DNA from 4 places in the Vibrio ishigakensis genome. Region 1 is predicted to be linked to each of the others. Evidence: predicted binding sites of a transcription regulator. Region 1 holds the regulator's gene; each other region holds the start of a gene.

The links. The regulator PurR, encoded in region 1, represses purine synthesis genes. The targets are predictions, from matches to a motif close to TNANGNAAACGTTTNCNTNA.
Region 2: a site for PurR is predicted at 3,633-3,652, ahead of purL (phosphoribosylformylglycinamidine synthase). Genes of this name have one in related genera too.
Region 3: a site for PurR is predicted at 3,847-3,866, ahead of Pcarn_RS05830 (phosphoribosylaminoimidazolesuccinocarboxamide synthase). Genes of this name have one in related genera too.
Region 4: a site for PurR is predicted at 3,760-3,779, ahead of Pcarn_RS17475 (NCS2 family permease). Genes of this name have one in related genera too.

What each region holds. Positions count from the first base shown of each region.
Region 1 covers NZ_AP024881.1:1,864,401-1,870,315, reverse strand. The annotation lists gene Pcarn_RS08435 (DUF2878 domain-containing protein) at 1-84, shown strand, start outside; gene Pcarn_RS08430 (chalcone isomerase family protein) at 81-641, shown strand; gene Pcarn_RS08425 (DUF3833 domain-containing protein) at 638-1,162, shown strand; gene Pcarn_RS08420 (alpha/beta fold hydrolase) at 1,270-2,076, shown strand; gene Pcarn_RS08415 (DUF7577 domain-containing protein) at 2,057-2,368, opposite strand; gene Pcarn_RS08410 (TVP38/TMEM64 family protein) at 2,369-3,049, opposite strand; gene purR (HTH-type transcriptional repressor PurR) at 3,201-4,214, opposite strand; gene torD (molecular chaperone TorD) at 4,339-4,986, opposite strand; gene elyC (envelope biogenesis factor ElyC) at 5,055-5,822, opposite strand.
Region 2 covers NZ_AP024881.1:2,315,782-2,321,696, reverse strand. The annotation lists gene Pcarn_RS10615 (S-(hydroxymethyl)glutathione dehydrogenase/class III alcohol dehydrogenase) at 1-75, opposite strand, end outside; gene Pcarn_RS10610 (LysR family transcriptional regulator) at 238-1,119, shown strand; gene tadA (tRNA adenosine(34) deaminase TadA) at 1,109-1,630, shown strand; gene Pcarn_RS10600 (hypothetical protein) at 1,673-1,804, opposite strand; gene mltF (membrane-bound lytic murein transglycosylase MltF) at 2,014-3,498, opposite strand; gene purL (phosphoribosylformylglycinamidine synthase) at 3,793-5,915, shown strand, end outside.
Region 3 covers NZ_AP024881.1:1,284,311-1,290,225, forward strand. The annotation lists gene panP (pyridoxal-dependent aspartate 1-decarboxylase PanP) at 1-101, opposite strand, end outside; gene Pcarn_RS05815 (hypothetical protein) at 200-721, opposite strand; gene Pcarn_RS05820 (lysine exporter LysO family protein) at 829-1,734, opposite strand; gene Pcarn_RS05825 (TfoX/Sxy family DNA transformation protein) at 2,018-2,629, shown strand; gene Pcarn_RS05830 (phosphoribosylaminoimidazolesuccinocarboxamide synthase) at 2,677-3,780, opposite strand; gene Pcarn_RS05835 (SulA-like leucine-rich domain-containing protein) at 3,902-4,276, opposite strand; gene Pcarn_RS05840 (hypothetical protein) at 4,411-4,602, opposite strand; gene Pcarn_RS05845 (DUF2786 domain-containing protein) at 4,753-5,436, opposite strand; gene ydiJ (D-2-hydroxyglutarate dehydrogenase YdiJ) at 5,624-5,915, shown strand, end outside.
Region 4 covers NZ_AP024882.1:801,155-807,069, forward strand. The annotation lists gene Pcarn_RS17465 (bifunctional metallophosphatase/5'-nucleotidase) at 271-2,148, shown strand; gene Pcarn_RS17470 (YeeE/YedE family protein) at 2,423-3,679, shown strand; gene Pcarn_RS17475 (NCS2 family permease) at 3,930-5,294, shown strand; gene Pcarn_RS17480 (YHS domain-containing (seleno)protein) at 5,485-5,880, shown strand.

The DNA.
Region 1 (5,915 bases):
TTTGCGGTGGTCACGGTGGAATGGATTATCCTCTTCTCTGTGATAGTGACATCATTGGGAGGAGAAAAGAGGGCACTCTCATGAAAGGGTTCATCACAGCAGTAGCCAGTCTGGCTCTCTCTAGTGTTTTATCAATCAGCCACGCCAGCGACGTGGACTCTCCAAAACTCGATGACCAATGGCAATCATGGCCAACAGTCGGTTCGGCTGATTTGGACTTCTTGTTCTTTGACATCTATACCTCTGAGCTAAAAGCTCCCCAAGGCAGTTATCAGCTAGGTGATGACCTCACTCCGCACCCTGTCGCGCTCTCTATCGTCTACGAGCGAGACATCTCTAAAAAACATCTACTGAAAGAGACCAAGAAACAGTGGGCTCATCTGGGTTATAAAGAAGAGCAGTTCACCCGCTGGGAGCGCAAACTTGCAGGCATTTACCCTGAAATCAAAAAGGGTGATCGCCTTGTGTATGTAACCAGCGGCGATAGTGGTGTTTTCTATTACTTCAAAGGAAATCAGGGCGCAACAGTAGTGGGTGAAATTCAAGATGAAGAGCTCAATGATGCCTTCTTAGCCATCTGGCTTTCCCCCAATACCGAGTACCCAGACCATAGGGCTAGCCTGATAGGGATGAATCAATGAGAGTGATGAAGGCGTTTTTTCTTGGATTGGTCGCAATGATGCTAGGGTGTAGCGCTGAGCTTTCAGACTATCAAGATGCATCGCCACGCTTCGATCTTTTTGGCTACTTTGATGGCCGTGTAGATGCGTGGGGTATGGTGCAGGACAGAAGCGGCAAGCAGACAAGGCGTTTTTATGTCGAACTTAATGGTTCCATTGAGGGGAATGTTTTGACCCTAGATGAGCAGTTTGAGTTTGATGATGGAGAGCAGTCTACTCGCATTTGGGTGATCACACGTTTAAATGATGGTACCTACGAAGGTAGGGCTGACGACATCATTGGCATAGCCACAGGTAAAGAGGTCGGGAACGCCTTACATTGGACCTATGACTTTGAGTTGCCTCGAGGAGACTCGACCGTAACCGTATTTTTTGACGACTGGCTTTATCGTCAAGACGATAAACACGTCTTCAATCTCACCTCAATTCGTAAGTTCGGTCTCGAATTTGGTCGCCTTACCCTGTTTTTTCAGAAGCAATAACGTGGCAGAGATCACTGTTTGTTACAAAAGCAGAACCGGCTTTTTTTGCCAGATCTTAGTTTGTGATAGTATTCTAAGTTCAATTGTATGATTTATTTGTATTATTAATGAGTTCTGCTGTTTCTTCTTCACTGCTGTTTCACAAGACCTTTCCTCACCCTTCTTCAAAGGAGTGGGTAGTGTTCGTGCACGGCGCAGGCGGCAGTTCTTCCATTTGGTTTAAGCAGATCAAGGCGTACAAAGAGCACTTCAATGTTCTGCTTGTAGACCTTCGCGGTCACGGCAAATCAAATAACCTTCTCGCTGATATCATCAACAAACGCTACACCTTTGAAGCGGTAACCAAGGATATCGTCGCGGTTCTGGATCATCTAAAGATCTCATCAGCCCATTTCGTGGGTATGTCTCTTGGCACCATTATCGTGCGCAACATGGCGGAGATCGCCTCTCATCGTGTTCGCTCTATGGTTTTGGGCGGTGCGGTAACTCGCTTCGATGCTCGTTCTCAATTCCTAGTTAAACTCGGTGACCTGAGTAAGAACTTTATCCCATACATGTGGCTGTATAGCTTGTTTGCATGGATCATCATGCCGCAAAAGGGCCAGGTAGAGTCTCGCCATATGTTTATTCGCGAAGCGCGTAAGCTGTGTCAAAAAGAGTTTAAGCGTTGGTTTAGATTGGCGGCTGAGGTGAACCCTCTGATGCGCTACTTCAAGGAGCGAGAGTTGGATATTCCAACCCTCTATCTGATGGGCGACAAAGACTATATGTTTATTAAGCCGGTTAAAGAGATGGTTTCAGTGCACGAGCACAGTAAGCTGATCGAGATTGAGGATTGCGGCCACGTGTGTAACGTGGAAAAGCCTCAGCAGTTCAACCGCGAGTCCATCGCCTTTATTCAGTCGGTGAGCTAGCCCCGCAGTTCCAGCAAAGGGCAAACTGCCCTTCGTTAACCTCACCACATTCACTACAGGTCCAATCGGCCTGCTCGTCCGCTTCCATATATGCCTTGATAATGGCTTCCGCTTTCTCTTTGTAGGCAGGGTCTAGCAGCCACACATGGGGCTGGGTGGAATCATCCATCGGTAGTTCGCCCTGAAGGCCAAACAAGCCAACACTTCGAACCTCAACAGGTATCTTCTCCGCAAGTAAAAGCTCACTGATAAAGTGAGCTTCGGGTGGATTTTTTGCAATATATATCTTCATCTAAGCGACCGATTGATTGGGTCTTATCTTGTTCATTATCCATTTAGCGATAAGTGGGAACAGGCCCAAGAGTGCAAAGGATGCCAGTACGGTCGGGGATACTATGCCTGCTAGGCTGTCTATCTCAGCAAGTTGAGTACCAGCGTTTAGATAAACCATAGTCCCTGCCAACATACCTAGCTGACTAAATAGGTAGAATTTTGCCACTGAGATTGGGGTCAGACCCATCAAAAGGTTGATCAGGAAGAATGGAAATACTGGAATAAGGCGAAGCGAGAATAGATAAAATGCGCCGTCTTTTTCCACGCCCTTGTTGATGGTATCTAACTTATTACCAAACTTAGCTTGTACCCAGTCGCGAAGCAGGTAGCGAGAGCTTAGGAAAGCCAGAGTCGCACCTATAGTGCTGGCAAACGACACCAATACTAAGCTGGTCCAAAAACCGAATAGAGCGGCACCTAATAACGTCACCACGGCAGCTCCTGGGATAGAAAACGCTGTGATAAAGATGTAACCAATAAAGTAGAGAGCAGCAGACAGAACGAAGTTTTGTTCTATATGAGCGTTTAACGCAGCTTGTTGCGCTTTAGCGTTTTCGAGGGTGAGGTATTGCCCAAAGTTGACCGCAAGTAGAATGATAGCTGCAACCAAAATTACGCCAATTATCAATTTCTTATTCATCGTCCTGACCTAAGTAAGTTCACTTAGCTATAGGGACAGAGTAGGACATAGAAAAATTTCATACAAAATAAAAAACGGCACGTTTATTTACGTACCGTTTGGAATTGATTGGATAATTCGAGCTTGGATGAGGTATCATCCGCTTTCGAAGTTAAGCGTTTAGGTTCTTAACGCTATCGCGTGAGATAAGTTCTGGCTGCATCTCAAATACGCGGCGATCGTGCTCTTTGTCGTTGATACGCTCAAGCAGGATTTCAAATGCTGTCTTACCCACACGACGCTTAGGCTGGTGGATAGTGGTCAGTGGCGGCGCAAAATAAGCGGCTAGGTCGATGTTGTCATAACCGATAACTGAGATATCTTCAGGAACCTTAAGGTCGTGCTGTTGCAGGCGACTGATAAGGCCAAGTGCCATGATGTCGTTAAAGCAGAACACAGAAGTAGGGCGAGTCTCGATTGGCATAGCGGCAAGTCTGTCAGCGGCTTCTACTGCGGTATCACACTCGAAGTTACCCTCAAGGATATATTCAGGATTGAACTCGATGTTCGCTTCAGCAAGGGCACGCTTGTAGCCAGCAACACGCTCGATACAAGCCAGTTTCTCTGCTTGACCAGTTAGACATGCAATCTTGTCGTGACCATTCTCAATCAGGTGTTTCGCAGCAATATAGCCACCTTCTTCAGAGTTATCGATGATCTTATCGGCCATTGATGACTCTGGGCCCCAATCCATAACAACTTTCGGGATGTTAGGGTGTGAGTCCAGCATTTCACGCAGCTCTTCTGTTAGGTCAGAACACATAACCAGAAGTCCATCTACACGCTTTTCAGCCAGCATGCGGATATAGTCGCGCTGCTTCTCGTAGATACCACCAGTGTTACACAGGATCAATGTATAGCCCTGACGGTAGCAATAGCTCTCAACACCATCTACAACCTCAGCAAAGAAAGGGTTAGTAGACTGAGTTACCAGCATGCCGATAGTACGAGTGGAGTTACACTTCAGGCTACGGGCTACCGCACTTGGCGCGTAGTTTAGCTCTTTAACAGCTTTCATTACTCGCTCTTGGGTAGACTCTGCTACGAAGCGCGTCTTGTTAATTACGTGCGAAACTGTGGTCGTCGAAACGCCAGCCAGCTTTGCTACATCTTTGATGGTAGCCATGCTTTACCTTGTAAACCTGAAGAAGTGTAGGGACCTACTTAAGAGTAGTGCAATCGATTGCGGAGGGCAGTCTAGCTAGAAATGCGTCAAGTGACAACGCATTTCTATACAAAATGAGAATTCATCAATCGTTCGCAAGATAGTGACTATCCAGCTCACAAAACGCCACCAAAAGCTCGGCTACAGAGGCGTAAAAACCGAATTCGTCGAACTTGGTGCAGTTTTCTGAAAACTGAGGCACCCAGGTCAGCAAATGTTGTTCGATGAAGGCTTGTTGCTCGGCTAGGGCTACCTCCATATGGGCTTCTTGCTCAAGCTCGTTTGAGCGGATGATGAGATTTCCGAGAAAGTCGAGCTGGATAGCAAGGTGATCCGCCGGCTCGTTGAAGTTCTTATCAACCTGAATGCCTTTTTCCTGCATCAAGGCCGCCATCTCTTGCGCTGGTTTGCCGTTAAGCAGTTTGCTGTCATCGAGATAGATAGAGGCATAAGGAAGTGCCGCATGTTTATCGGAGGTTAGAAACAGCTCACAGAAGTCGGCAGATAACTCTAACTGCGCATCCTCTCTGTCTTGAAGCTTGTTTAGAGACTCGATGACGCCATCAGTGGCTTTCTTTAGCTCTTCGTTTTCAGATAGGCCTTGTAGGAAGCCGCGAACTTGTTGGCTTTGATACGCCTTGAGCTCTTCGTCAGTCAGCTCTTTTGAGAATAGGCTTGAGAACCACCAGTAGATTTCGGCGCGTTGCTCATTGAATTTCTTGATTTCTTGCATTGTAAGATCCAACAAAGGGCGCATCGGCGCCCTTGTAACAAAATTTAACTATATGAATTATGAATCAGTTATTTACTACTGACAAGGTTGCGTATCTTCTGCCACCAAGTACCGAGGGTCTCATGCCAGTAGCGTTCTGTTTGCTCTAGATACTGAGCTTGTGGGGTGTATTTTACCCAAGCCTGTTCAATGTTGGAGTGAGCAAGGTAGTTAGTCGGTGCAGGCACCGGCTCTAGACCCGCCTCATTAAACTCCCCCAGAGCCCGATTCATATGGCTAGCTGAAGTCACTAACACCAGCTTCTTATTGCCAACAAAGCCGGCAGCTTGATGCGCCTCTTCCCAGGTATCTTGCGCGGTTTCAAGCAAGATAATATCAGGCTTAGCAACCCCAAGCGCCAGAGCAACCTGCGCCATCATTCTCGCTTGGCTGATCTCTGTACCGCCTGAATAACCTGAGAGAATCAATTTACTGCCAGGATACATACGCAGAATACGAATACCCTCAGACAGACGCATTAGGGCAGTACGGCTTAACTCAGAAGTGGGTGGGATCTCCGCATCTACAACATGACCACTGCCAAGAACCATCACGTAGTCAATATTCTCAGTGGTCGGCAAGAAGGCAGTGTATTTGCGTTCTAGCGGTTTTAGTAGAGAGGTCGAGATAGGTTGGAACGAGATGGCAAAGATAGAAAACAGTGATATGAAAATGACGATGCAGCCAAACTTATGCTTGCGTGTGAACATCACCAGAGCGAGACCAATGAAGCCAAGAATGAGCATGGCAGGCAGAGGCATCAAAAACGCAGAAATGAGTTTCTTAAGTTCAAACATGATTACAACAATATATCCCTAAATGATTTTAAGTCGAGGTATGCATAATTACGGCTAATAATGCGCCCAGATTGGCCGAAAAAATCGCCATTC
Region 2 (5,915 bases), 450 kb from region 1:
AACTTCTTCCATCTTAAGTGGTTGGTTTGGACCCCAAGCTACGGCTGCACGCGATTTGATAAATTGTTCAGTCATGGTGATTCCCTTTTGAGAGTGTTTATCTTGGCCAAGCCCTCTAAGACTAGTGGATTTTGGCGCGTTTTCATTAGATAGGATTAGTATATTTATCTGATAAGAAATGATAATTGATATAATTTGAAATAGACTATTACGAATTTGTAATAATGGTGATTGGGCATGGCTGACTGGGAAGGGATTAACGAGTTCGTTGCTGTGGTAGAGGCGGAGAGCTTTACTGGCGCTGCAACTAAACTGAACACATCAGTGGCGAATATCAGTAGGCGAGTGAATGCCTTAGAGCAGAGGTTGGGTTCTAAGTTGTTTGTGCGCACCACGCGCAAGGTCTCGGTTACTGAAGCGGGTGCGACCTACTACCACCACTGTAAGCCTCTTGTAGAGGGTTTAGGCTTGGCTGAGTTGGCGATCAACCAGCTGCACTCATCACCGCAAGGCAAGATCAAGGTAACGGCTCCAGTCACCTTTGGTGAGCAGGTGCTTGCACCTCTGATGCATGAGTTTTTGCTCGAGTATCCGCAGATAGAGCTGGATCTGGTGTTGTCCAATCAGCAGCTCGATCTGGTGCAAGAGGGATTCGATCTCGCAATACGTCTGGGACGCTTGCAGGACTCCTCTATGATGGCGAGAAAGCTTCGGGATAGAAATGTATACGTGTGTGCCAGTCCTAGCTATATCGAAAAGCATGGTGAGCCACATACCCTTTCAGAGCTCAAGCGTCATCAGTGCCTGCGCGGGTCCAATAAATATTGGCGCTTTGACGATTCAGGCAGCGAGCGCCTTATCCATGTGGACGGACGGTTACAATGCAACAGTGGCTATTCCTTGATGGATGCGGCCTTAAAAGGGTTGGGAATTGTGCAGCTTCCTGATTATTATGTGCAGCCCTATCTAGAGTCAGGCGAGCTCATTGAGCTTCTTACTGCATATAGAGGGGATAAAGAGGGCATATGGGCACTGTATCCGCAAAACCGTATGCTAACGTCTAAGGTGCGTACCCTGATCGATTATCTATCTGAGGCATTAAGTAGAGATGACAGCTAATTTTAGCGAACTGGACCACAAGTTTATGCGCCGAGCGATGGAGCTTGCATCTAAGGCAGAAGAGCAGGGAGAGGTGCCTGTAGGCGCGGTATTGGTCAAAGATGGTGAAGAGATTGCTTGTGGCTGGAATCAGAGCATCTGCACTCACGATGCGACTGCCCATGCTGAGATCATGACCCTGCGAGCAGCAGGAGAAGCCTTAGAAAATTACCGCCTGCTAGATACTACGCTGTATGTCACCCTTGAGCCTTGCCCTATGTGTGCAGGTGCGCTTTTGCATAGCAGAGTAAAACGTATCGTTTTTGGTGCGCCAGATCTAAAAGCAGGAGCGGCTGGAACTGTGCTGAATCTATTTGAGAGTGAAGCTGCATTTCACTATGCCACTATCGAATCGGGCTTGATGGAGCAAGAGTGCAGAGAGCAGTTGCAGGCCTTCTTTCGTCGAAGACGTAAAGAACAAAAGGCGTTAAAGCAGTTAAAGAGAGAACAGAGTGGAGAAGGGGATTCTTAAGCAAACATTCGGCTTGAGAGCCAAATGTTTGCATTACGTGGTTTAAGCTACCGCAGAGTAAGCTCGGTTGCGCCCAAGAACCTTTTTCTTGTTGTTGGATAGCATGCGCTTACGACGGTTAGCTGAAACAGTTTTTTGTGCCAATTTCTTGGACAGCTTTCTTCTGTGTTTCAACGAACTATCTCCTATGTAACTACGTTGTTTGGCGTAATTTCTTACGCTGACTCACCATATATAGAACAAGATTGTTACTGATATATGATCAACAACAGAGGAAGGCTCCCCTGTTCGTCATTAACCAATATATATAGGTCGCAGTTGGCGTTTTCAATGCTTGTTATTGCACAAGTTACATGAAATGTGAACCATACCGTAAAATATGACTATTCCTGCTCTATCCCTTGCTCGTCGGTGCTTTGCGCTGCTGACTCTGGGATGTCTTCAGAGTGAATCACCAGCAGATCATCAGTATTGGTTTCTACCTGTTTATGGTCGCGTTTGTCTACATGGCCGATGATGCTTTGATAATAGCGACGAATGTTTTCAACATAGTTCAATGCCTCATCGCCACGAGCGTATCCATAGCGAGTATATTCGTAATAGCCTTTCTTACGCAGTAGAGGTAATCGCTCTTTGACATCACTCCACAGGTTAGGATCGGCGCCTTGTGCCTTGGTGATGCGTCTAGCGTCCATTACGTGTCCATAACCCACGTTGTATGAAGCCAGAGCAAACCAGATCTTCTCGTGCTCGTTGATGGTATCTGGGATACGTCCTACTATCTTGCGCAGATAATCCACGCCACCTCGAACTGATTGCTCTGGGTCTAAGCGGTTGGTTACCCCAACGCTTTCAGCGGTTGGCAGGGTTAGCATCATCATACCGCGCACACCGGTCGGCGATTTCGCATTTGGATTCCAGTGTGACTCTTGATAAGCAAGGGCCGCTACCAAGCGCCAGTCGAACTCATCTGCATACTTCTTAAATAGGTTTTCCCATTTTGGCAGTCGGCTATCTAGAGCGCGAACGAAAGCACGAGTATCTACGTAATCAAAATCTTGGATATGGCCAAGGTATTTTTCTTCAAGAAGATGAAGCTCACCGTTTTGCTGGATATTGCCGAAGAACTCAATAACAAGTGCATACAGGCTTTCGTCATTGGTCTTGCGCATAAACCAAGAGGTTGGTTGGTCTTCAGTTAGCTCAAATGCCAAAGCGATATCAGGATAGATGCGCTGGGTTAGAGACAGTTCGATTGAATCTGAAACGGTGAACAGTCGCTTACCCTCGGAGACCTGCTTAAGCAGGTCGTTGAGGTCATAGGCATCGGTCACTTCATAGTTGATATCAGGGTGTGTTTTTGAAAGCTCGGCTAGGGTATGTTCAAAGTGAGAGCCTTTTACTACCGTTAACGTCTCGCCGCTATCGATAAGCTGCTCAAGGTTACGGGGGCGCCAAGTGCCTTTCTTATACACAACCTGCTGGCTCACGTAATAGTAGGCTGGCCCCGGTCTAAATGCTTTTACGCGATTCGGTGCTTGGGTAAGACCCGCCGCCACTATATCCACCTCACCATTTCTTAGTGCAGGGAAGAGCTCGGATAGGCGGTAGGCCGGTTTGATCTCAAGGCGAACCCCGAGTTCTTTGGCAAATTGAACCGCAAGATCGTATTCAAGGCCGGTAGGGCCGTCGGGGCCGATATAGTAGGAGAGTTGGTTGTTCAGAGTTCCAACACGTAACACGCCTCTGTCTTTGATCTTTTGAAGCTCGCTCTTGGAGTCCATCTCATATTGGCAACCGGCTAGGGTAGCGAGTGCCAATAGGGCAACAGTGAGCTGTATAAATTTAGTGAACACCGACTTGGGCATGACGTTGGAAATCTCTGATTATTCTTCTAAAACCTCACTTTATATCAAACGGCTAACATAGGGGGAAGAGAAAGCGTTTTGATAAACCGCTCAAAGGAGGGGAAAAAGGGTACAAAATCGTGTTGCGCAAAAATTTGCGCAAACGGTTGCTTTTTTGGTTACTTCACAAAACAAATTCACTATAATACGCGCAAAATTGCTAGGTAATATCGCAATATCCTCGATGATTTAAGTGTAAGTCATTGAAAATATTGGAATGTTACTTTTAATCCATCATTTAAGAGACCTAAGCACATGAAAATTTTGCGTGGCTCCCCAGCTCTTTCTGAGTTTCGTGTTAAAAAACTTCTAGAACTTTGCCGTGAGCAAGGGCTTCCAGTGACGGGAATCTATGCTGAGTTTATGCATTTTGCAGACCTAACCTCAGACCTAGACGCGACCGAACTGACTAAGCTTGAAAAGCTACTGACTTACGGACCAACTATCGAAGAGCACGAGCCTGAGGGTCTTCTACTTCTAGTAACTCCTCGTCCGGGCACTATCTCTCCATGGTCTTCTAAATCGACCGATATCGCGAACAACTGTGGTCTAGACAAGGTTAAGCGTCTAGAGCGTGGTACAGCTTACTATGTAGAATCAGAAGCTGAACTAACAGGCGAGCAGGTTGAGGCAGTTAAAGCACTTATCCATGACCGCATGATGGAAGCGGTTTTCACTGACTTGGACGCAGTAGACGCACTATTCGCAGTTGCAGAGCCAGCACCACACACAGTAGTGGATGTGCTTGGTGGCGGCCGCAAGGCACTAGAAGAAGCGAACGTTTCTCTTGGTCTTGCTCTAGCTGAAGACGAAATTGACTACCTAGTAGAGAGCTTTAACACTCTAGGTCGTAACCCGAACGACATCGAGCTAATGATGTTCGCACAGGCGAACTCTGAGCACTGTCGTCACAAGATCTTCAACGCTGATTGGACTATCGACGGCGTTGATCAAGACAAGTCTCTGTTCAAGATGATCAAGAACACCTACGAGACTACGCCAGACCACGTTCTTTCTGCTTATAAAGATAACGCAGCGGTAATGACAGGTTCTACAGTAGGTCGTTTCTTCCCAGACCCTGAGACTCGTCAATACAACTATCACAACGAAGATGCGCACATCCTGATGAAGGTTGAGACGCATAACCACCCAACTGCTATCTCTCCATGGCCTGGTGCTTCTACCGGTTCTGGTGGTGAGATCCGTGACGAAGGCGCAACCGGTATCGGTGGTAAGCCAAAAGCGGGTCTAGTTGGTTTCACTACGTCTAACCTTCGCATTCCTGGCTTTGAACAGCCTTGGGAAACTGACTTTGGTAAGCCTGGCCGTATCGTAAACGCGCTAGATATCATGCTTGAAGGTCCTCTAGGTGGCGCGGCGTTCAACAACGAATTTGGTCGTCCAAACCTACTAGGTTACTTCCGTACCTATGAAGAGAAGGTAACTTCTCACGCAGGTGAAGAGGTCCGTGGGTACCACAAGCCAATCATGATCGCTGGTGGTATGGGTAATATCCGTGACGAGCACGTTCAGAAGAAAGAGATCCCAGTAGGTGCGAAACTTATCGTACTTGGTGGTCCTGCAATGAACATCGGCCTTGGTGGCGGTGCTGCATCTTCAATGGCTTCTGGCCAATCAGCTGAAGATCTAGACTTTGCTTCTGTACAGCGTGAAAACCCAGAGATGGAGCGTCGTTGTCAGGAAGTTATCGACCGTTGTTGGCAGCTTGGCGAAGAGAACCCAATCGCATTTATCCACGATGTGGGCGCGGGCGGTATCTCTAACGCACTTCCAGAGCTGGTAGACGACGGCGAACGTGGCGGTAAATTCCAGCTACGTGACGTACCAAACGATGAGCCGGGCATGAGCCCACTAGAGATCTGGTGTAACGAATCTCAAGAGCGCTATGTAATGGCGGTTGCTCCAGAGAATATGGAAGTATTCGATGCTATCTGTAAGCGTGAGCGTGCTCCATATGCTGTAGTAGGTATTGCAACTGAGGAGCGTCAACTGACTCTAGACGATTCTCACTTTGACAACACGCCTATCGATATGCCAATGGACATCTTGCTAGGTAAGACTCCTAAGATGCACCGTGACGCTAAGACCCTTAAGGTTGATAGCCCAGCGATTGCACGTGACGGTATCGAGCTAAATGAAGCAGTTGATCGCGTTCTACGCCTTCCAACTGTTGCTGAGAAGACCTTCCTTATCACTATCGGTGACCGCACAGTAACAGGTCTTGTTGCTCGCGATCAGATGGTTGGTCCTTGGCAGGTGCCAGTAGCAAACTGCGCGGTAACCGCAGCAAGCTATGACACTTACCATGGTGAAGCTATGTCTATGGGTGAGCGCACTCCAGTTGCTCTTCTAGACTT
Region 3 (5,915 bases), 580 kb from region 1:
TGCTCAATTTGAGTTAGGGTTGATTCTGGCCCTTCCGGGACAGTGAATATCTTCAACAACCGTTCAAAATCTACCAGTGCTTTTCTTTCCTGTGAAACCATATCCGAATTTATATTTCGCTATTACAGGCGGGACAATGTAATAGATAATTTAGTCAATGTCCCGTATTTTTTGAAATGAGATAAGATTGCTTTATCTATTATTTGCAATTAGTTTCATTGGCTTGCTGAACAGAAGTGTTATAAGCATCCAATACAGGTTGAATCTTGTTCGGATGGCTTAAAAGTTCAGCAAGAGCAGAGCGAAATTCGTAATTTTGTGGATGAGGTTTCGCCTGACGATATTCAAAGCTTGCCTTGGCGACTTCGCCTAATTTATCGTCACGCTCAGAAAGAGCCTTAATATCTTGCTGACTCAGTTGTAGCCAAGATTCCACATCCAACTCCGTCGACACCTTAACTGGTTGTTCAGTCAGTAAGGTAGAAACCGCAAGTCGATTCAGCTCAAAGTGCTTTTCGCGACCATCAAGGAACCAGTCACTTACTTCTCTTAGATCTGGGTTTGCTGTACTAGTGAGTTCAGCAAGGTCCTGATACCACTGAATGGAGGCGTCGATATAGGTGTTGTATTTATTAATCTGGCACTCAGTGTTGGCAGCGAACGCAAACGTTGGAGAGAGTGTAGATACCGCTGCACATGCTAAAAACAACGCTTTTTTCATCGTTTAAATCCCTTTGATTGAAGTGCGTTTAATCTAACAAATTCGGCACTTCAAGACACAAGCTATTTACTGAGTTGTGATGAAGCGCCGTGCTGGTGGCGATTAAATCAACCGACAAAGCCAGCAAAAGCCAAGATGCACACAGGAACTAATAGTGACAGCAGGAAACCGCTAACTATAGCTACAGGTACACAACGAATACCCCCAGTGGTTTGGATGATCGGCAGGGTAAAGTCCATCGCTGTCGCACCGGCAAAGCCAATGGCGGTACAAGGTCTGCTTTTAATCAGTACAGGGATAAATATAAGTGCCAGCAGTTCTCGAAGCAGTTCGATAATTAGCGAAGCACTGCCGTACATAGGGCCAAAGCTGTCGCTGATCAATATGCCAGTAAGAGAGTACCACCCAAAACCCGAGCCCATGGCTAGACCTTGCATTAAAGGCAGATCCAACAGGGTTGCTGCAATCATACCGCCTATCCATGACGTAATAACGATGACTGCAGCGATGGTGATGCCTTGTTTGTTGATAAGTATTTCTTTTAGGGTCAAACCGCTATTACGAAGTTGTATACCGATAAAGAAAAGCAATACAAACAGTGTCCATTCGCTGGCGGTGTGTACCCAAGCCCAGTATCCCGGTAACAGCAAACCAACGATTACCCCTAGCGCCACAATGAAGACCAACTTTAATGACTCTGATGCCATCTGCAGTAATGGCAATTTATTTTGTTTGCCTTCGACCTTTAATGGCATCACTTTGTCGATAAATGGCAAGGCCATGAGGTTACACAGCGAGATAGCGATGAAAAAGGTAGCGGTAACGGTGAGAATGTTCTGAACATTCGCTCCCAGTCCTTCCATGTCTGCAATGCTCAGTCCCATCAAAAATAAGATAAACAGAACCGTGTGAGAGCAAAGCTTGTTGAGTAGTCCCAACAATGACTGATTTGAGGTGGAAATGAGATAACCCACCACTAAAGGAAGAAAGATAAACAGCAGACCAGATAACATGCGCAGACAATGAATAAGTATTTATTAGATGAATGTGAGAATGTATAACAAAGCGTGAGCGGGTGCAAAATTCTTATTGGGTTCAGGTACTTGCGCAAACTTTTTGTCTATCTCCATTCCTAATCGTTTTTTCTTCATATTTACGCAGATTTTAAACAGAAAACGATTTTGGGGTGAAGTCGCACTTTCTCATACTCTTTCCTTTGCGTTTCCTACTTGCCTAATTACGCACTCTATCGGCTAGAAATTTACGATTAAAAGGGAAAAGGAGAGGAGGGATAGGATGAACTCAAATCAGGATAAACAGAGTAAGGTAGTCGAATACCTTAGAGAGTTGGATGGGATATCGACTCATTCTATGTTTGGCGGTATCGGGTATTTCCAAGGCGATGCCATGTTTCTATTGGTTTATGATGGCAAGACTTATTTAAGAGGTGGCGGGGAGTTATCTGAACAATTTAGGCAGTACCAGTGTCAGCAGTTTGCATTTCAAAAGCGTATTGGTTGTGCGCGTGTGGAATATTTCGAGATAGACGATCTATTTGACGCCCAGAGTGATGACTTTGAGGTGCTATTAAAGCGCTCACTGGCATTTGCACATCAAGACAAAGATTGCAGGGGACAATGTCGCCGCTTAAGGGATCTCCCAAACCTGCAACTAAGCATAGAGAGAATGTTGGTCCGAGTTGGGGTTTGCGATATTGAAACACTGAATAACCTTGGCGCTGCCTGTGTTTTCGTCCGGCTCAAGCAGATATATGGTCAAGATCTGAGTCTTAACTTGCTATGGAAGCTCGAAGGTGCGCTTAGACAAATCCACTATACCCTGCTCGATCATAGGGTAAAGAACCAACTGGTCAGTCAGATAAACCGTAATCAACTCGATAGCTACTGACGAAAAACGCCTGCATATTTGCAGGCGTTTTTTATAAAGAGTCGGGATTAATCGATCAGGCCGTATTGCTCGCCTAGTACCTTAATGATCTCTTTTTTAGGGTCATCACTAAGTACGATAGGCTTGCCGGTGATCTTCTCAGCAATACCTGTATAGGTACGAGACAGATCCATCATTGCAGAAAGAGGCAGTTCGTTTTCGCGAGCAAGTGCTTCACGCTCGTCCATACGCTCTTTGTTTAGAAGGATGTCAGCATCAGGGAAATGGTTAAGCAAGAACTGGCGGAATCCTTCTTTAGAGTTTTCTACGATTTTACCTTGCTTGTAGCTTGACTCATCCCAGATACGAGATGAATCAGGTGTTCCCACTTCATCCATATAGATAAGCTTTTCGTTACCCGCAGCGTCTGTCACGTAGCCAAACTCAAACTTGGTATCGACAAAGATCTGATTAACCTCAGATAGAGCGTTGTCGATAACACTGAAGCCTTGCTTTAGAAGCACTTCATACTTATCGACATCCTCAACAGCAGAGAAATTGAATGCTGAGAAATTGTTTACCAAGTCTTTACGAGTGATATTTACATCGTCGGCTTCTGGTACATTTGGAATACCACGCAATATACCCTTAGTGGACGGGGTGATTAGTAGCTCGTCCAAAAGACCGTCTTTGACCAGACCTTCGGGTAGGTCGATACCACAGAACTCACGTTCGCCTTTTTCGTAGGCGCGCCACATGGAGCCTGTAATGTATTTACGGCAGATGGCTTCAACCATAACAGGTTTTGCTTTTTGAACGAACCATACGAGTGGGTGAGGGATGTCTAGGATATGACTGTCTGCTAAGCCGTTGTCTTTGAATAGCTTAAACCAGTGGTTAGAGATAGCGTTTAAAGCTGCCCCTTTACCTGGAACGCCTTTAAGGCCATTTTCACCATGCCAGATGCAGTCGAACGCTGAGATACGATCACTGATCACCATGATAGCCAGCGGCGCATCTTCTGCTACATCGTAGCCTTTTTCCTTGATTAGGCGACGGCTATCTTCTTCCGTCAGCCAATATACCGAACGTACCTTACCACTGTGTACTGGCTTATCAGTACGGATAGGTAGATCATCATTAACGTCTAATACTTGAGTCGCAACAGTCATATTTTGAATCCAGTGCAGGAAAATCTGATGCGAATCATACACAGGAAATAATGACGGATCCATTATTAAAGCAAACGTTTGCGCAAATCCTCTCCTATCACAAACCTTTACTTGATTTTGATCAGTGGAGTAGTGCTTTTGTAGCGCCAGTAAAGATAAGGCAACAGTTACTGCGCTCAGCTAGAGAAAGGAGTTGAGCCTTTGCATTGGCATCAAAATTGTCGCTGGCAACCACGGCACTGGCATTGCCATTAGTAAGGGCACGAATTACCACTTCCATTTCATTGTGTTGATTAGATGGTTTTAGTTGTACCACCTTTTCACACTCCACATGATGCTTAACAAAATAGTCTCTCTCTGGCAGTTCAGTTTGGGCGGTAAATAGAACCCACTTAGGTGCTGCAGATGCCTTAGCGAGAAGGCTGAAAGAACTGTCACTCATAAGGTGATGAGCAAGATTAGTAGGGGTTGAATCATATGTGGTGTTGAAATGCATTACTGTATCTCCGTACATACTGTATGAATAAACAGTAATGCCTGTATGGATAAAGATCAAGCATTAAATATCGATTTTTTAAACAAAAAACCCAGCCTTAGGGCTGGGTCATGTTTGTGGGTTTGCTTGAAACCTTAGCGAACGCTGTCTCGGACGGACTTATTTTGATTAGCTATTAGCTCTTCTTGATTGTAGCGATTTACGTCTATGAGAGCCGTTTGCTTGCAGGTGTCACAGGTGTAGTTTGTGTATCCGTCTAGATAGGTGAGAGGCTCTACAAATGCGACTTTTTTACACCAGTCGCACGCAGCGAATTTTTTTTGCATGAAATCTTTACTCCGGCACTTAACAAATCTCAATTCAAGTAACGACTTCCTGTCGTCGCTATGAGATTAGAAAGGGTAAATTACATTCATGCAAAGCTAATGTTAATGTTTTGTGTAAGGGTTCGTGACCAAGGCACGTCGGTATGGCGTCTATTTGAGCAACTTGCGTTGGCTAGCGCCCTCAACCGGTCGACTCACTGATAAAGTACGGCCTTTTTTAAGTCCCACTTCATAGTCTTCAGTGATGTTTTTCATCGCTTCTTTAAGTTGTTTTTTGAAGGTCTCACGGTCGATGTTCTTGAACTCTTTATCTATGTAGTTCTTTATCTTGTTTTCGGAGTTGTCATCCGGCGCAATAGTTGGAAGCTTCTCCAGAGCACCTTCTATCCAACCAGAAAGGAAGGAGTTTACACGACGGGTCACCTCAGTTGAGGCAGTACCGGTTCCAGCAAAACTGTTACGGAAACGACCTGTGTGTTCATTCATCTCACGATAGACAACATCGAAGGCAAAGGCAGCAAAGATTGCACGATCAGCCTCACCGATAAACTCGGCGCGCTTAAGTCCTTTGTGATTAAGTAGCACAGCCTCTACTCCGAACTTGGTGTTAATGCCACGGATAATACGTAGAAGGTTATGACCAACATTACTCGGCAGTAGATGAGAGGATTGAGTCTTACCCATCTTGATAAACTCAATGTCATCCTTCTCTAGTCCGTATTTCAGCATCAAAGAATGCGCCATTTTAATGGCATTTGCGGCTTCATTGACGTTTGCTGAATTACCTAGTTCTAGACATTTCGCTATCTTTTTCAGGGCTTTATGTTTATTCATAGACTCTAACACTGCTCGAAAGGGGCACCTATTTTAGCGGTTTTCCTTGTCCGCATAAAGGACATTTTGTGATCTATGTATCAGGTGGTTTTGTAAGCGCTTGAAATCATGTAAAGTGTTGCGCAACGACTAAATATTCATTTCGAACATCGCTTAGATTCCAGTGAAGTTTTTGGCAGGAAGCATTATGTTACCAAGATTGGATCTTACTCCCTCTTTAAATGAAACCGTAAAAAGTTACCTTGAAGCCCTCGTTGAGCGTGGCTTTAGTGGTGATATTGAAACCAGTTATGCAAGCCGACTGGCTGTTGCAACTGACAACAGCGTCTATCAACAACTGCCGCAAGGTGTTGTCCACCCTAAAAGCTCGGAAGATGTTGAACTGCTGACTGCTCTTTGCAACGAAGAAGCTTTTCATAGCGTTCGTTTCTCTCCGCGAGGGGGCGGTACCGGTACTAACGGTCAGTCGCTCACTGAAC
Region 4 (5,915 bases), on a different replicon from region 1:
TTAATTCTTTAATATATCTGAAACATACTGGCATATTATTTATGACTTATTCATTTTGGTGTGATTTTTGTCACGATTCACTTCTTTATGCACCCCTAGTTATAAATAAAAAGTTCACACTATATAAATGTAACAAATTGTATTTAAGTTTATGATTTTTAATGTATTTTAATTTAAATGAAACTGTAGCATTCCTTTAATTTTTGTTTACTAGCATACTTCTGCGTCTGACTGTCTGTGGTCATATTTACAAAGGCATGGAAATATAAAATGAACAAGAAACTATTAGCAGTTGCTATTGCTGTAGGTCTCGTGGGCTGTAACTCTTCAAGCTCAGATAATGATAATCAAGATAGAGAATCATTGAATCTTCGTATCCTTCATATCAACGACCATCATTCTAAATTGGATGCGACAGGCCCTGTTGCTTTGAATCTAGGTGGTGTAGATACGCAGGTAGAGATTGGTGGTTTCCCGCGCTTGGTTACCAAGTTTAATGAGCTACAAAATAGCAATACATTGCGTCTTCACGCAGGTGATGCGATTACAGGTACCATGTATTACAGCTTGTTCCGCGAGGAGTTGCCTGATGCATTGATGATGAACCAAGTGTGCTTTGATGCGTTTGCTCTTGGTAATCACGAATTTGATGACGGTAATGAGCAACTTGCTCACTTCATCAATACCCTGAAGAACGGTGAAGATGCATGTGGAACGGAAGTGTTGGCTGCAAACATTGAAGTGCCGTCTACAAACCCTATTTATGGCATTTATGACCCATACAAGATCTTCGACGTAGCAGGTCAGCAGGTGGGTGTTATTGGTATCGATATCTCTAGTAAGACCCAAGCTTCTTCATCTCCGTCTCCTGATACAGAATTTTTGGATGAAGTAGAAACCTCACAACGATACATCAATATCCTACAAGAGAAGGGTGTCGATAAGATTGTGTTGCTTACTCACTATATGTACAGCAATGATATTGCTATGGCTAAGCAGCTTTCAGGTGTAGATGTAATTGTTGGCGGTGATAGCCACTCACTGCTTGCTGATAGTGACATGCATAGAGAAATTGGTTTTGGTACTCCGGAAGGGGAATACCCAACAGTCGTTCAAAATGCAGATGGTAACGATGTTTGTGTTGTTCAAGCTTGGGAAAATGCGCTGCTATTGGGCGAGCTGAATGTAAGCTTCGATTCTCAAGGTAACGTGACCCAGTGCGCAGGTACTCCACACGTACTGCTAGGTGATGACTTTATTCATCCGGACTTTGATGCTGAGGATAACCCAAGTGCAGTTCACACACCTGAAGAGCTTGAAACCATCAAGCAATACATTGCCCAAGAAAAGGCTCTAAGCTCTGTTGCTGAAGACGAGACTACAGCTGACAAACTGGCTTACTACGCAGAGTTGGTAGATGAGAAAATGGAACAAGTCATCGGCTTCAGTGATGGTCTGCTTTGTAACGAGCGCACCCCTGGTTCAGGCCACTCTTCTGGTGCACTTTGTGCTGAGGGTAGTCCTGAGCGTGAGTTCATGAACAAACACGGCAGTATCATGGGCAATGTGGTTTCTGAAGCTTTCGTGGAACTGTCTATTCGTGCTGATATCGCGATTCAGAACAGCGGTGGGGTTCGTACCTCTATTCCTGAGGGTGACGTTTCTGTAGGTCATGCATTTAATGTGCTTCCATTCACCAACTTGCTGGTAAACCTTGATATGACTGGGCAAGAGATTATCAACACCATTGAAGATGCGATCGACAACGTGGTTGAGAATGATTCTAGCGGTGCATTCCCTGTTGCAGCTAACCTTAGTTTTGATGTGGATATGAACGCTGCCAAGGGTCAGCGTATTACTAATGTCGAAGCGCGTCGTAAGGACAAAGATGGCTCGTTTGGAGAGTGGCATGACATTGAGCTTAACGAGATCTATGTAGTCGTGACCAACGATTTCATCGCTCAAGGTGGTGACCGTTATGACTCATTCGTCCCAGTTTATGAAGATGAATCACGTCGTGAAGATACCGGCCTTCTTTATACTGATTCTCTGATTAAGTATATCGAGATGCTACATGAACGTGGCGAGAACCTAGATATTCCAGATGCATCTGAGATGGCAGTCCAGAACTTTATCCCAAAGAACTAGTTCTATTGCCTGACATGAAGCCGGCTCAAGTAGCCGGCTTTTTGCCCCTAATCTAAGGTTACATATTTGCTAGCCTTACACCTAGGTGTGGCTTATAGGTGTGGCTCCCATTTAAAAACAATTAGTTAGCGAATATCTTCGCTTTGCCTCTGGGCAAAAAGCCATACTTTATAAACGATTGGTATGACTTATAAGTGTTTGGATTATTGCTCTTCGAAATTGCGCATTACTATCTTTCTCCCAATTAAAAAAACAGTGGTATAGAGGAATAGTTGTGCAAGGAGAAACACAGACACGTGTCGGCATCGCCCTAGGTTTAGGCATTGTTATCATCGGAGCGCTCGCTCTGCAGCAAGATATCTTTTTAAGGCTTTTACTTGGATTAGGTTTAGGTGTTGCGCTAACCAAAGGCTCTATCGGTTTTGCAGGTAGCGTGAACCGTGCTTATCGCCGTGGCTCGACTCAGCTTATTCAAACCTTGATGCTGATGTTTGTCGTCACTGCCGTTATCAACGCTGGCCTGCTTTTAGGCGGTGGTATCGAGCAATACTCGCTTTGGATTAATCCTATCAACCTTGGTTTGATCGTGGGCGGTTTGATGTTTGGCTTTGGTATGAGTCTATCTAGCTGCTGTGCATCAGGCGTAATGGTTGAGATGGTGAGTGATGTACCACGCGCATTGGTAACTCTATTGATGTTCGGTATCGGCGTGTTTATCGGTTTCCCAATTCAAGCCTCATCTCCTCTAGTAACCGAGACGCTAGTGTCTACTTCTTCATTTGAAGGCAAGGGGGTCTTCCTTCCTGATTTGTTCGCATGGGGACCACTGAATGGTTATTTGATGTCTGTGTTGGTGACTATCGCCTTTGCCACTCTAACTATCTATATTGCCCGTCGCTATGAAGTCCGTCGCAAGCAAGATGGTACGTACCTTGGTGTCGATGGCGAGAAAGCCCGTGAACAACTAGAGAAATCGGATTCACCACTAGCTATGTTTAGCGGTTTGTGGAGCATGAGCTTTGCCGCGATTGTTATTGCGGTGATCTTTGGCATCATGATGGCCACTACATCAGCAGGCTGGGGCGCTTCTACACCGTTTGGTCTTTGGTTTGGTAAGTTATTGATTGCTCTGGGTATTGATTCGGGTGCAGTAGCATCATTCACTCATCGTCCAGAGAAGCTATTCACATTGCCTTTCTTTGAGCACGGGGTATCGGTACAGAACCTAGGCATCTTGCTGGGGACCTTAGTTGCTGTGCTTTGGCTTGGGAAATGGGCGTCACCGTTTCAGGCTCAATACTCAGCCAAGCAGTATGCACTCTTCTCTCTTGGTGGCCTTCTAATGGGTGTGGGTACGCGCTTTGCTAATGGCTGTAACGTAGGTGCGCTTTATACACCGATTGCTAACTTCTCTCTGTCTGGCTGGGTGTTCTTTGGAGCCTTAGTTGTAGGGGGCATTTTGGGTAATCAGTTCGCTCGTAAGGTTAAGCTGATTGCAGCTGCACCAACACCTCAGCCAGTTACCCAATAGATTAATTTCACGTATATCATTAGGGAGCCAATCGGCTCCCTTTTCCTTTCAAAAATGAAACCTTGGATCTGGCTTATTGTGCACGCAAACGTTTTCCTGTATTTTCTCGCCCCTGAAATTTTGACCTAGATTGAAGCGATCTCGCTCTAATAAAGACAACTGAGTACGACCTTTCTCCGCCTCTTCAACTAGGCTTGAGGCGCAATGAATTTTAATCCAGTGGTCTTTCTAAATTAACGAAGGAAAAAACATGTCCGATAACACATCAACTCAGGACAACAACACTCCAACCAGTGGTGGTTGGCTAGATAAGCGTTTTCTTATTTCACAGCGTGGCAGTAACGTTCGTCGCGAATTGGTAGCCGGTCTAACAACCTTCCTAGCCATGGTTTATTCGGTGATCGTAGTACCGAGTATGCTTGGTGCTGCAGGCTTTGATCAGGGCTCAGTATTTATCGCAACCTGTTTGGTAGCGGCCTTTGGTTCTCTTCTGATGGGCTTTTGGGCAAACCTTCCAATGGCAATTGGTTGTGCTATCTCGCTTACTGCCTTTACCGCATTTAGCCTAGTGTTGGGGCAGGGTGTATCGATTCCTGTTGCTCTTGGCGCCGTATTCTTGATGGGTGTAGTGTTTACCGCAATTACTGTAACCGGTGTGCGTCAGTGGATTCTGACTAACCTGCCATACGGCATCGCTCATGGTACAGGTATTGGTATCGGTCTGTTCCTTCTTCTTATTGCAGCGAGCGGTGTAGGTCTGGTGATCAAGAACCCAGTTGCTGGCCTTCCTGTAACCCTTGGTGAGTTCACGTCTTTCCCTGTATTGATGTCTGTTCTTGGTCTGGCAGCTATCTTTGGCCTGGAAAAGCGTGGCGTACCTGGCGGTATCCTTCTGGTTATCATTGCTATTTCAGTATTCGGTCTTATCTTCGATCCAAACGTTACCTATCAAGGCTTCTTTGCTCTGCCTTCGTTCGGTGGTGAAAACTCACTGATTGGTTCAATGGACATCATGGGTGCGCTAAGCCCACTGGTTCTGCCAAGTGTTCTTGCGCTTGTAATGACGGCTATCTTTGATGCAACCGGCACGATCCGCGCAGTTGCAGGCCAAGCTAACCTTCTGGACAAGAAAGGTAACATCATCGATGGTGGTAAGGCGCTTACCTCTGACTCAGTATCAAGCATCGTTTCTGGTGCTGTAGGTGGCGCTCCAGCGGCGGTATATATCGAGTCTGCTGCAGGTACGGCTGCTGGTGGTAAAACTGGTCTTACAGCAGTTGTAGTTGGTGTTCTGTTCCTACTACTCCTGTTCGTAGCACCAATCAGCTATCTAGTTCCTGCTTATGCGACAGCCCCTGCACTCATGTATGTTGGCTTGCTAATGCTAGGCAATGTTCGCAAGCTAGATTTTGACGATTCAGTAGACGCCCTTTCTGGCCTTGTGTGTGCGGTATTCATCGTACTAACCGGTAACATCGTAACCGGCATTATGCTTGGCTTCCTATGTTTGCTAGTAGGTCGTCTAGTATCAGGTGAGTGGAAGAAGCTAAACCTTGGTGTGGTGCTTATCACTATCGTGCTAGTAGTCTTCTACGCTGGTGGTTGGGCTATTTAAGATTTTTCAAACAAACTAATTTATCGAGATACCCAGCCATTGGCTGGGTATTTTTTTGCTTAGAGTTTGAAAGATTCCCAAGGCTAGTCATTTCTTTATCTACAAGGTCTAAGAAATTGAGGGATTTGGGATGATCATCAGATGGTTGGCTAGGGCAAGCGCGATTTTCTTTGTCTCTGTTTTTATTTCAATGCCGGCACTGGCACTAGAGCCTGTCTACAGTGATTTCTTTGGTAAAGCGATTCAAGGCTATGACCCAGTGGCTTATTTTACTGAGAGCAAACCAGTAGAGGGCAGTAAGAAGCACAAGTATGAATGGAATGATGCGACTTGGTATTTCGCCTCCGAGAAAAACCGAAATGCCTTTAAGGCCGACCCTGAAAAGTTTGCCCCTCAATACGGAGGCTATTGTGCTTGGGCGGTGAGTCAGGGCTATACCGCTAAGATTGACCCAAATGCTTGGCATATCCATGACGGTAAGCTTTACCTGAATTACAACAAATCCATTCAAGCCAAGTGGCAAAGAGATATACCCGGCAATATTGCCAAGGGTGATAGAAATTGGCCTCAGCTTCTTACCCAATAAAGAGAAAACCCAGAACCAAGTTCTGGGTTTTTATT